2 regions of the Streptomyces sp. NPDC046197 genome follow, and region 1 is predicted to be linked to the other one. Evidence: riboswitches for the same ligand, from Rfam matches in the RefSeq annotation. Region 1 holds a riboswitch; the other holds the start of a gene.
The links. Region 1 has a riboswitch for cobalamin ahead of AB0A61_RS05435 (cobalamin biosynthesis protein). Riboswitches for the same ligand answer to the same signal wherever they lie in the genome.

Region 1 (4,510 bases):
GCCGCGTGCCTCGATGGCGTCGCACAGGGTGTCCACGAAGGCGGTGTTGCCGCTCAGTTCGTGGGCGCGGTAGAAGAGCACGCCGACCGTGGGACGGCCCTCGACCAGCGCCCGCTCGCCGTGGACGCCGTACTCGGGCATCTTCCGCGGCTCGTCGAACCCCTCGCCGGTCAGCAGCACGGTGTCGGACAGGAACCGGGCGAGTTCGGTGAGGTTGGCGGGGCCGCCCTCGACCAGGTACTTCAGGGCCTCGGCGACCACACCGGCGGGCACGGACGACTCGGCCATCAACTCCGCGTCCGGGACGGACTCCCCGCCGAGCAGAACGGTCGGGACGCCCGAGGCCCGCAGCGCGGCCAGCCCGTCCTCCCAGGCACGCTTGCCGCCCAGCAGCCGTACGACGGCGATGTCCGCGCCCTCGATCAGCGCCGGCAGCTCCCCGGCCACGTCCACGCGGGTCGGGTTGCCGATCCGGTAGGACGCGCCGGAGGCACGGGCCGCCAGCAGATCGGTGTCGGCGGTCGACAACAACAACACTGTGCTCATGCGGGCGCTCCCGGTGGGATGAAGGGCAGTCCTTGCGGCGCGCCCGACTCGATGAGCCGCCACAGCGCGTCCGTGTCCGCGTGCTGTTCGATCAGGTCGCCGAGCCGGTCGAGCTGTTCCTCGCGCAGCGCGGCGAACGACGTGTCGGGGGCCGGTACGAAGCGGCGGCCCGCGGCGGCCGCCACCTCGCGCAGGAAGGCCCGCCGGAACCCGTCCGACTCCAGGGAGCCGTGCCAGTGCGTGCCCCAGGTCTGGCCGACCCGGCAGCCGTCCAGGAAGGCTTCGCCGCCCAGGACGTCGGCGACTCCGTGGTGGATCTCGTAGCCCTCGACACGCTCCCCGAGGGCCTCGCCGACCGGCCGGGCGAGGGTCTTCTCACGGGCGAACCGCACCCGCACGGGAAGCACCCCGAGCCCGTCCACCTGCCCCCGGCGGCTCTCGACCTCGTCCTCGATGTGCTCGCCGAGGATCTGGAAGCCGCCGCAGACGCCGAGGACGGGCCGCCCCTCGGCGGCGCGCCGTTCGATCGCCGCCGCGAGACCACGCTCGCGCAGCCACTCCAGGGCGCGGACCGTGCCCCGGGTTCCGGGGACCACCACGAGGTCGGCGTCGGCCAGCTCCTCGGGCCGGTCCACGAACCGCACCACGACGCCCGGTTCGGCGGCCAGCGCGTCCACGTCGGTGAAATTGGACATGAGGGGTATCGCGCAGACCGCGACCCGCAGCACGTCCGCACCGACCGCGGGAGCCACCACGGACTCCCGCACCGATCCCCGCAGGGACACCCGCAGCCCGTCCTCCTCGTCGATGCCGAGGCCGTGCCGGAAGGGCAGCACGCCGTAGGTGCGCCGCCCGGTGAGACCGCGCAGCATGTCCAGACCCGGCTCCAGCAGGCTCACGTCACCACGGAACTTGTTGACCAGGAACCCGGCGACGAGTTCCTGGTCCTCGCGGGACAGCAGGGCGACGGTGCCGAAGAACGAGGCGAAGACGCCGCCGCGGTCGATGTCACCGACGACGAGCACGGGAAGCCTCGCGTTGCGGGCGATGCCCATGTTCACGATGTCGGTCCGCCGCAGATTGATCTCGGCAGGACTGCCGGCCCCCTCACAGATCACCGCGTCATACCTGCCCCGCAACTCCGTGAGACAGTCCAGCACGGTGCCGAGCAGCCGCTGCTGCCGCCCGCCGTGGTACCCGCGCGCGCTCAGTTCTCCGACCGGCCTGCCCAGCAGCACCACCTGGCTGCTCTGTTCGCCGCCCGGCTTGAGCAGCACGGGGTTCATCAGCGCGGTGGGCTCGATGCGGCACGCCTGGGCCTGCATGGCCTGCGCGCGTCCGATCTCGGCGCCCTCACGGGTGACGAACGAGTTGAGGGACATGTTCTGCGCCTTGAAGGGCGCGACCTTGACCCCCTGCCGTACCAGCCACCGGCAGATCCCGGCGGTGACGACGCTCTTGCCGGCGTCGGAGGTGGTGCCGGCGACGAGCAGACCACCGCTCATGACGTGCGTCCCTTCGCGAGGATCCGGCGGGCGGCCGCCCGCCCGGCCACACTGACGCCGAGCGCGAGCAGGCTCACCCGACGGGAGAGCCGTACCGCCCGCTCGATGTCACCGGTCCGCACGGCGCGTCCCCGGCCGTTGAGCACCGGCCGGTGCTCGACGCGCCCGCCGTACGACAGGGTTCCGCCCAGCCGCACCCCGAGCGCGCCCGCGAAGGAGGCTTCCACGGGCCCGGCGTTGGGGCTCGGGTGCCGGACGGCGTCGGCCCGCCAGGCGCGCGCGGCGCCCCGCGGGTCCGGACCCGCGGCGGCCGCCAGTACGGCGGTCAGGCGCGCCCCCGGCCACCCGGCGAGGTCGTCGAGCCGCGCCGAGGCCCAGCCGTAGCGGCGGTACTTCGGCGACTTGTGCCCGACCATGGCGTCGAGGGTGTTGACCGCCCGGAAACCGAGCAGCCCGGGCACGCCGCCCACGGCTCCCCACACCAGGGCGCCGACCACCGCGTCCGAGGTGTTCTCGGCGACGGACTCCACCACGGCCCGGGCGATGCCGTCCGCGTCCAGGGCCTGGGGGTCCCGTCCGCACAGATGCGGGAGCCGGGCCCGGGCCGCCTCGACGTCCCCCGCCTCCAGTGCCCGCCCGATGCTCCGCGCCTCCCGGGCGAGCGAAGTCCCCCCGACGACGGCCCAGGTGGCGGTCGCGGTCAGGGCGGCTGAGGCGGTCCGGGAGGGACGCAGGGCGGACGCGGCGAGCGCCGCCAGGGAGACGGTGCCCCCCACGCACACGGCGGTGTGCAGGGCGCCCCACCCCCGGTGGTCCCGCCACAGCACGCGTTCCACGGCACCCGCGGCCCGCCCGAACACGGCGACCGGATGTCCGCGGCGCGGGTCGCCGAGGAGCAGGTCACCGAGAAGGCCGGCGGCGGCGCCGTACGCGAAGTCGCGATCGGCACCCATCGGTTCAGCCGATGGCCGGGGCAGTCACTGGCCGGGTAGTGAACCTGGATCGGCAGCCGCGCATGGCGATATGTCCTCACTCAGGGTGTCCGCGCCCTGGTTCGACGAGACCGGCGGTGAGAGTTCCTGGCTCCCGGGAAATTCCTTCCCCGGTCACAGTGGCGGGACCGCGCCGGATTCACACCGGCTTCCTCTTCTGCCGCCGTAGTTGGCCCGGGCAGTCCACCACGGCGCGCGAACACCCGTCAACTTGCTGCTGACCTGGGAAGGGAGACTGAGATGAGGCCCACACCAGGGCACGAAGCCGCCCTGCCCGGAGCGCCGACGAGGCGCTCCGGGCAGGGCGGACGACGAGTGTGCAGCCGTCAGGCCTTCGCCATGATGAGGTAGATGCCGTACGCCACCGCGGCCGCGCAGGTGGCGAAGCAGACGTAGGCGCCGGTGAGCGCGAGCGCCCCGCCGCCGTTGGCCTGGGTGACGGCCCGCTCGCGGCGGGACAGGCCCGCGATGCCGAGCGTGAACAGGGCCACGAGGCCCACGGTGACGGCGAGGCTGACGCCGAAGACGGAGCCGAGGGCTGCCCAGTCGATCTTCATGGTGCTTCTCTTCCTTCTGCCTGGGACGCGGGCTCAGACGGCGGCGGGCGGGGCCGCCGACTCGGCGGCGGGCGCGGGGGCCGGGGCGGGGATCGTGGCCGCGAGGTCCTCGGCCGCCGGGGCCGAGGCACCGGCGCTCACCGAACCCGCCGGGGGCGGGGTCACGGCGGCGATCGCGGTGGTGACCACGCCGGCCGGCTCCTCGGTGTCGTTGACGTTGGTGTGGTCGACGACCTGGCGGCGCGAGACCCTCCAGATCGCCGCGCTCGCCGCCACCAGGAAGACCGCGACGATCGCGGTGCCCCAGTCGCCGAGGCCGGTCACGGCCTCCGCACCGGCGCCGACCAGGGCGGCGGCCGGCAGCGTGAGCACCCAGGCGACGGCCATGCGGGTGGCGGTCGACCAGCGGACCACACCGCCCTTGCGGCCCAGGCCCGCGCCCATCACCGAGCCGGAGACGACGTGCGTGGTGGAGAGGGAGAAGCCGAGGTGGGAGGAGGCCAGGATGGCCGTGGCCGCACTCGTCTGGGCGGCGAAGCCCTGCTGCGGCTGAAGGTCGGTCAGGCCCGTGCCCATGGTGCGGATGATGCGCCAGCCGCCGATGTAGGTGCCGAGCGCGATGGCGAGGCCCGCGGCGAGGATGACCCAGGTGGGAGGGTTGGAGCCGGGGGCGATGGCGCCGCCGGCGATCAGGGCGAGGGTGATGACGCCCATCGTCTTCTGCGCGTCGTTGGTGCCGTGGGCCAGCGAGACCAGGCCCGCGGAGGCGATCTGTCCGGCCCGGTGACCCTTCTCGGCCGCCTTGCCGTCGGACTTCCGGCCGGCGGTGTACGACAGCCGGGTCGCGACCATCGCGGCGACGCCCGCCACGACCGGGGCTGCGACCGCCGGGATCAGCACCTTGGTGACC
Region 2 (4,510 bases), on a different contig from region 1:
GCTCCCGTGCTGCTGCGTATCGCCGAGGTTTTCGGTGTCGACACGGAGTTCTTCTCCGAGGCCGACGAGGACCGGCTGGCCGCCGGTCTGCGGGCAGCGCTCGCCGATGAGGCGTGCGGAGTGCCGCTTCCGGTCGATGAGGACGTCTTCGCGGCCGCCCGGGACCATCCGAAGGTGGCGCGCGCCCTGGTCGCCCTGCACCGCCGTTACCGCGACGCCGCCGAACAGGCCGCCGCCCTCGCCGCCCCGCGCGCGTCGCACGGACCATCACCCGCGGTGGCTTCGGCCATCACGCCCCGCGCGCCGAGTTCGCGGTGGCGCTCGGCTGCGAGCTGCGGCACGCGCACCGGCTCGTCCACGCCGAGGGGGGCGCGCTGGACGAGCCACGGGGCGTGACGCCCATCGGCCTGGGCTGCCGGATCTGCGAGCGCCGCGACTGCGCCCAGCGGGCCCGGCCACCGGCCGGCGGACGGCTGGCCATCGCCCCGGACCGGCGTACGTACGTGCCGTACCCCGTGGAGACCCACACCCTTTGACACCGCCGACACCGACGACACCCACCGCAGGAGCAGCCACGTGACCAGCCGCGTGACCTTCGTCTCGCCCGCCACGAGCCCGTCGCTGCGGCAGGCCCGTTTCTACGGGGGCGACTCGATCGACGACGTCGGGGCGGCCCACGCCCGCTCGGCAGCGGGCTCTCTGCCCGCGCCCGCCCGTGTGTTGGTCGCCCCGAGCGTGCGCTGCCTTCAGACGGCTGAGGCGCTCGGCCTGGACGGCGTGGAGATACCGGAGCTCAAGGGGCTGGATGTGGGCCGATGGAGCGGGCGCACCCTCGAGGAGGTGGGAGCCGCCGAGCCGGAAGCAGTGGGACGCTGGCTCACCGACCCCGGCTGGGCAGCACACGGCGGGGAGTCGGTGCGGGACGTGTGCGAGCGGATCGGGGGCTGGCTGGACACCGCACAGGACACAGAAGGACGTACGGTCGCGGTGGTCGAGCCGGAGATCGTGCGGGCCGCGGTCGTTCATGTCCTGGGCCTGCCCGCGGCTGCCTTCTGGCGGCTCGACGTACCGCCGTTGACGGCCACGGAACTCAGCGGACGAACCGGACGCTGGAACCTACGGCTTGGCAGGCCCCTGGCCGTCTCGCCCGACGGCTGGACGCGTTGAGACGGCGCGGGCGCAGCAGTGCGGGAAGCCACGGGCGCCGTGGCTCGGAAGGCCGCGGGCGCCTCAACCCTTGCGGGTGAGCCCGAGGGCCACGCCCCGGTGACGTGGCGCGGTCCTCGGGTCCGTCATGCTGCGCCGAGGATGCGGGCAGGCCGAGGTCGAGCAGGACCACGTCGGACCGGCGCGCGGCCACCAGGCGTGGCGCGGTGTCCGCGTCGGGGCGCGAGAGGGCCCCTCGGACGGTTCCGAGGGGCCCTCTCGTGTTCCGGGACTGTTCAGTTCGGGGCGGGAACCGTCCCTCTGGACAGGGCCGTTGCCTGCTTGGGGTTCAGCTGCCGCTCGGCCAACTCGCCGAAGAGCAGGCCGAATCCGCCCCACAGGACGGCCTGGACGGCCAGGGCGGACAGGCGGAACCGCCACAGCAGGGTGGCCGGGAAGTCCTTCGGGACCTCGTTGACGGCCGGCAGGAAGGCGTAGGCCAGGCCGATCACGGCGGCGAAGGCGGCCACCGCGACCACCGTCGCCCACCAGGTGCCGAGGCCGGGCGCCAGGCGCTTGCCCAGGATCGTGGCAGCGACCGCGAGCAGCACGCTGAGCAGCATCATCAGGAAGTACAGGGCGGTCCGCTTGCCGATGGTGTCGGAGTTGCCGACCGACGGCGGATTGGCCGGGTACTTCAGGAAGGGGACGACGTACACGGCGAGCAGCGCGCAGCCCGAGAGCAGGAGTGCCGTGGCACGCGGGCTGAAGCGGCCGACCCGGCCCAGCGCGAAGCAGTACGCGAGCGCGGCGATGCCGCCGAAGGCGACCCCGTAGACCAGGACGCCGGTGGCGAGACCGGCGGTGGACTGCAGGGAGCGGGAGACGACCTCCATCTCGTGCTCGTGGGAGTGGGCTTCCTCGAAGCTGATCGCCTTGTCGACGTTCGGCTCACCGAGAAGGTAGGCGGCGATCAGGGCGAGCACGCCGGCCGCAAGGCCGGCGAGCATGCCCCGCACGAGGAGCTTCCTTACCGTTGGGGAGTTCATGGGCGTGCGGCGTCCCTCACGTCAGTGACAGGGGAAGCCGAGCAGATGACGGGCGTCATGCACCCACTCGTGGACGTCCGTGCCGTTGAACACGGAGGTGGCGCCCTGCTCGGCGCCGACGAAGTACAGCAGGACCAGCATCAGGATGCCGAAGAAGACCGCCCAGGGAGCTATCGCCTTCAGCGGCAGCTTGGCGGGGATGGCAGGAGTGGTGGCTGTCGGCTGGGCGACGGTCTGCGCCATGGCAGAACCTCCTCCGGGAGCTCGCGTCCCATCTCGGTGGTGCACAGGACGACGGCCACGGGTCTGACTCACGACATGCCTCGGCAGCATCTCGCATACAGTGGCGCGACCGTGCCGGTTTCCCACCGGCTTCCGTCTCGCCGTCGTCGATATCGGACCGACGGTACCGCGTCAGAGGTACCCGGCCAAGACCGCGTCACCTGACGTGATCTTCCTCTCGCACGGGGAAGGCGGCCGTTATCGCCCCGGACGGTCCTGGTTCGCGCGGGTGGCGCCGAAGTGGGTTTCGTGACTCCAGATGTGGGTGCACGACGGGCACTGCAGGTGGAGCAGGCTGCCCGTGTTGGAGAGCAGGTAACGCCAGTGCCTGGAGCAGGTGCTCCCCTGCTCGCACGTGGCGCACCCGCGGTGGTCGGCGCACCGGGGACAGTCCACCCAAGCGCGCCGCCCGATGTCGGCCTGCGGGTCAAGCGGCAGCATGACCGCCCCCTCCGCTCGGGAGCACTCCGGCCGCGACCAGTTCGTCGTACAGACGCTGCTGCTCCGGGCTGAGGCCGGAGTACAGCATCTCGTAGGCCTCCTCTTCTCCCCGGAGTGCCGCGACGGGGTCCCAGTCCGGGCCGAGAGCGGCCATGACATGGGTGCGCCGCAGCATTTCGTGTGCGTTCAGGTCGAGGGCGAAGTCGACCGGTGCGGAGCTGCCGGGTCGGTCCGCCGCGGGCCTGCTCGCTGCGGCGGGTTCGTCCGGTTCGCCGGGAAGGACGGGGCCATGGGAGGACATGCGATCGAACGTAGGTAGGCCTTCCCCCCTGCGGCAAGGGCAGGTGGGGGAAGTCACAGCAGGTCGGCGGCGCCGACGGGACCCGTGGGGGCCGGGGACGAGCGCCGCCACGGGGCCCGTCCCCGGCACTTCACCCCTTGGAGGTCAGGAACCGGTCGAGGGTCCTGGTCAGCTCGGCCGGCTTCTCCACGGGAAGTTCGTGACCGGCGTCGATGATGCGCACTTCGGCGTCCGGGTAGGCCTTCGCCAGGCGCAGCATCTGCTGCACCGGCAGCTGGATGTCGTGGTAGCCGTGCACGAGGAGGGTGGGCACCTCGATCTCGCCCACCCGGTCGAGGACGTCGAAGGCACGCATCGCGGAGTAGCACGTCATGACGACCTCGCGCGGGGTGGCCGCGGAGGCGCGGATGTACTGCCGGATCTCCTCGCGGGGGTGGCCGGGGGCGAAGGCGCGCTGGATGTTGGCGGCGACGAACAGCTTGAAGGGGACCCGGGTCGACACCGCCATCAGCAGGCCCCTGCCCCGGCTGTAGGTCATCCGGCCGATGGAGTTCACCAGCACCAGCCGCTCGACTCGATCGGGGTGGTCGAGGGCGATCGTCTGCGCGATCATCCCGCCCATGGAGTGGCCGATCAGGACACACCGGTCGACCTTGAGGTGGTCCAGCAGGGTCACCACGTCGCGGGCCGGCTCCGCGATCGTCCGGGACCCCGCTCCGCCGCTCTCCCCGTGCCCGCGCAGGTCGAGCCGGATGACCCGGCGCTCGACGGAGAAGTGCTCCATCTGGTGGTCCCAGCGGTGCCGGTCGGCCGTCCAGCCGTGGATGAACACCAGGGGCACGCCGTCGCCGTCGCGCGGGCCCTGGTCGTCGTACGTCAGCAGCGCGCCGTCGACTTCGAGCTGCGGCATGGGGCGCCTCCTGGGGTGCATTCGATTACTGACGAGTACGGTAGTCGGCCGCCCGGCTGTCGTCACCGCCGTTCGCCGAGGAAGTCGAGGATGTGTCCGAACACGTCGAGGGCGGCGCCCCGGCCCAGGAAGGTGTCCAGATGGCCGTAGCCGGGGATCTCGGTGTATGTCACGTCCAACTGCGGTTGCCGGTGGGCGAGGACCTCGTGGCAGAGCTTCTGGGAGTCGAGCCACAGCCCGTTCTCGCTGCCGGCGAGGAGCAGCACCGGGGTGTCGATGCGGCCGGCCGCGTCGAGCGCGTTGGGGGGCAGGGCCCGGTAGCGGTGGTCGGTGTCGTGCCAGCGGACCACGGTGCGGGCCAGCTCGATGCGCCGCAGGTGG

Region 2: another riboswitch for cobalamin. It lies ahead of AB0A61_RS07920 (CbtB-domain containing protein); the one in region 1 lies ahead of AB0A61_RS05435 (cobalamin biosynthesis protein).

The regions. Positions count from the first base shown of each region.
Region 1 covers NZ_JBEYZY010000003.1:59,967-64,476, reverse strand. Annotated here, with positions in the region: gene cobN (cobaltochelatase subunit CobN) at 1-546, opposite strand, end outside; gene AB0A61_RS05440 (cobyric acid synthase) at 543-2,051, opposite strand; gene AB0A61_RS05435 (cobalamin biosynthesis protein) at 2,048-3,004, opposite strand; cobalamin riboswitch at 3,104-3,247, opposite strand; gene AB0A61_RS05430 (hypothetical protein) at 3,370-3,600, opposite strand; gene AB0A61_RS05425 (inorganic phosphate transporter) at 3,634-4,510, opposite strand, start outside.
Region 2 covers NZ_JBEYZY010000004.1:190,207-194,716, reverse strand. Annotated here, with positions in the region: partial or broken gene AB0A61_RS07935 (short-chain fatty acyl-CoA regulator family protein) at 1-536, shown strand, start outside; gene AB0A61_RS07930 (histidine phosphatase family protein) at 577-1,167, shown strand; gene AB0A61_RS07925 (CbtA family protein) at 1,443-2,195, opposite strand; gene AB0A61_RS07920 (CbtB-domain containing protein) at 2,217-2,438, opposite strand; cobalamin riboswitch at 2,474-2,615, opposite strand; gene AB0A61_RS07915 (hypothetical protein) at 2,676-2,918, opposite strand; gene AB0A61_RS07910 (DUF6400 family protein) at 2,905-3,219, opposite strand; gene AB0A61_RS07905 (alpha/beta fold hydrolase) at 3,350-4,129, opposite strand; gene AB0A61_RS07900 (alpha/beta fold hydrolase) at 4,192-4,510, opposite strand, start outside.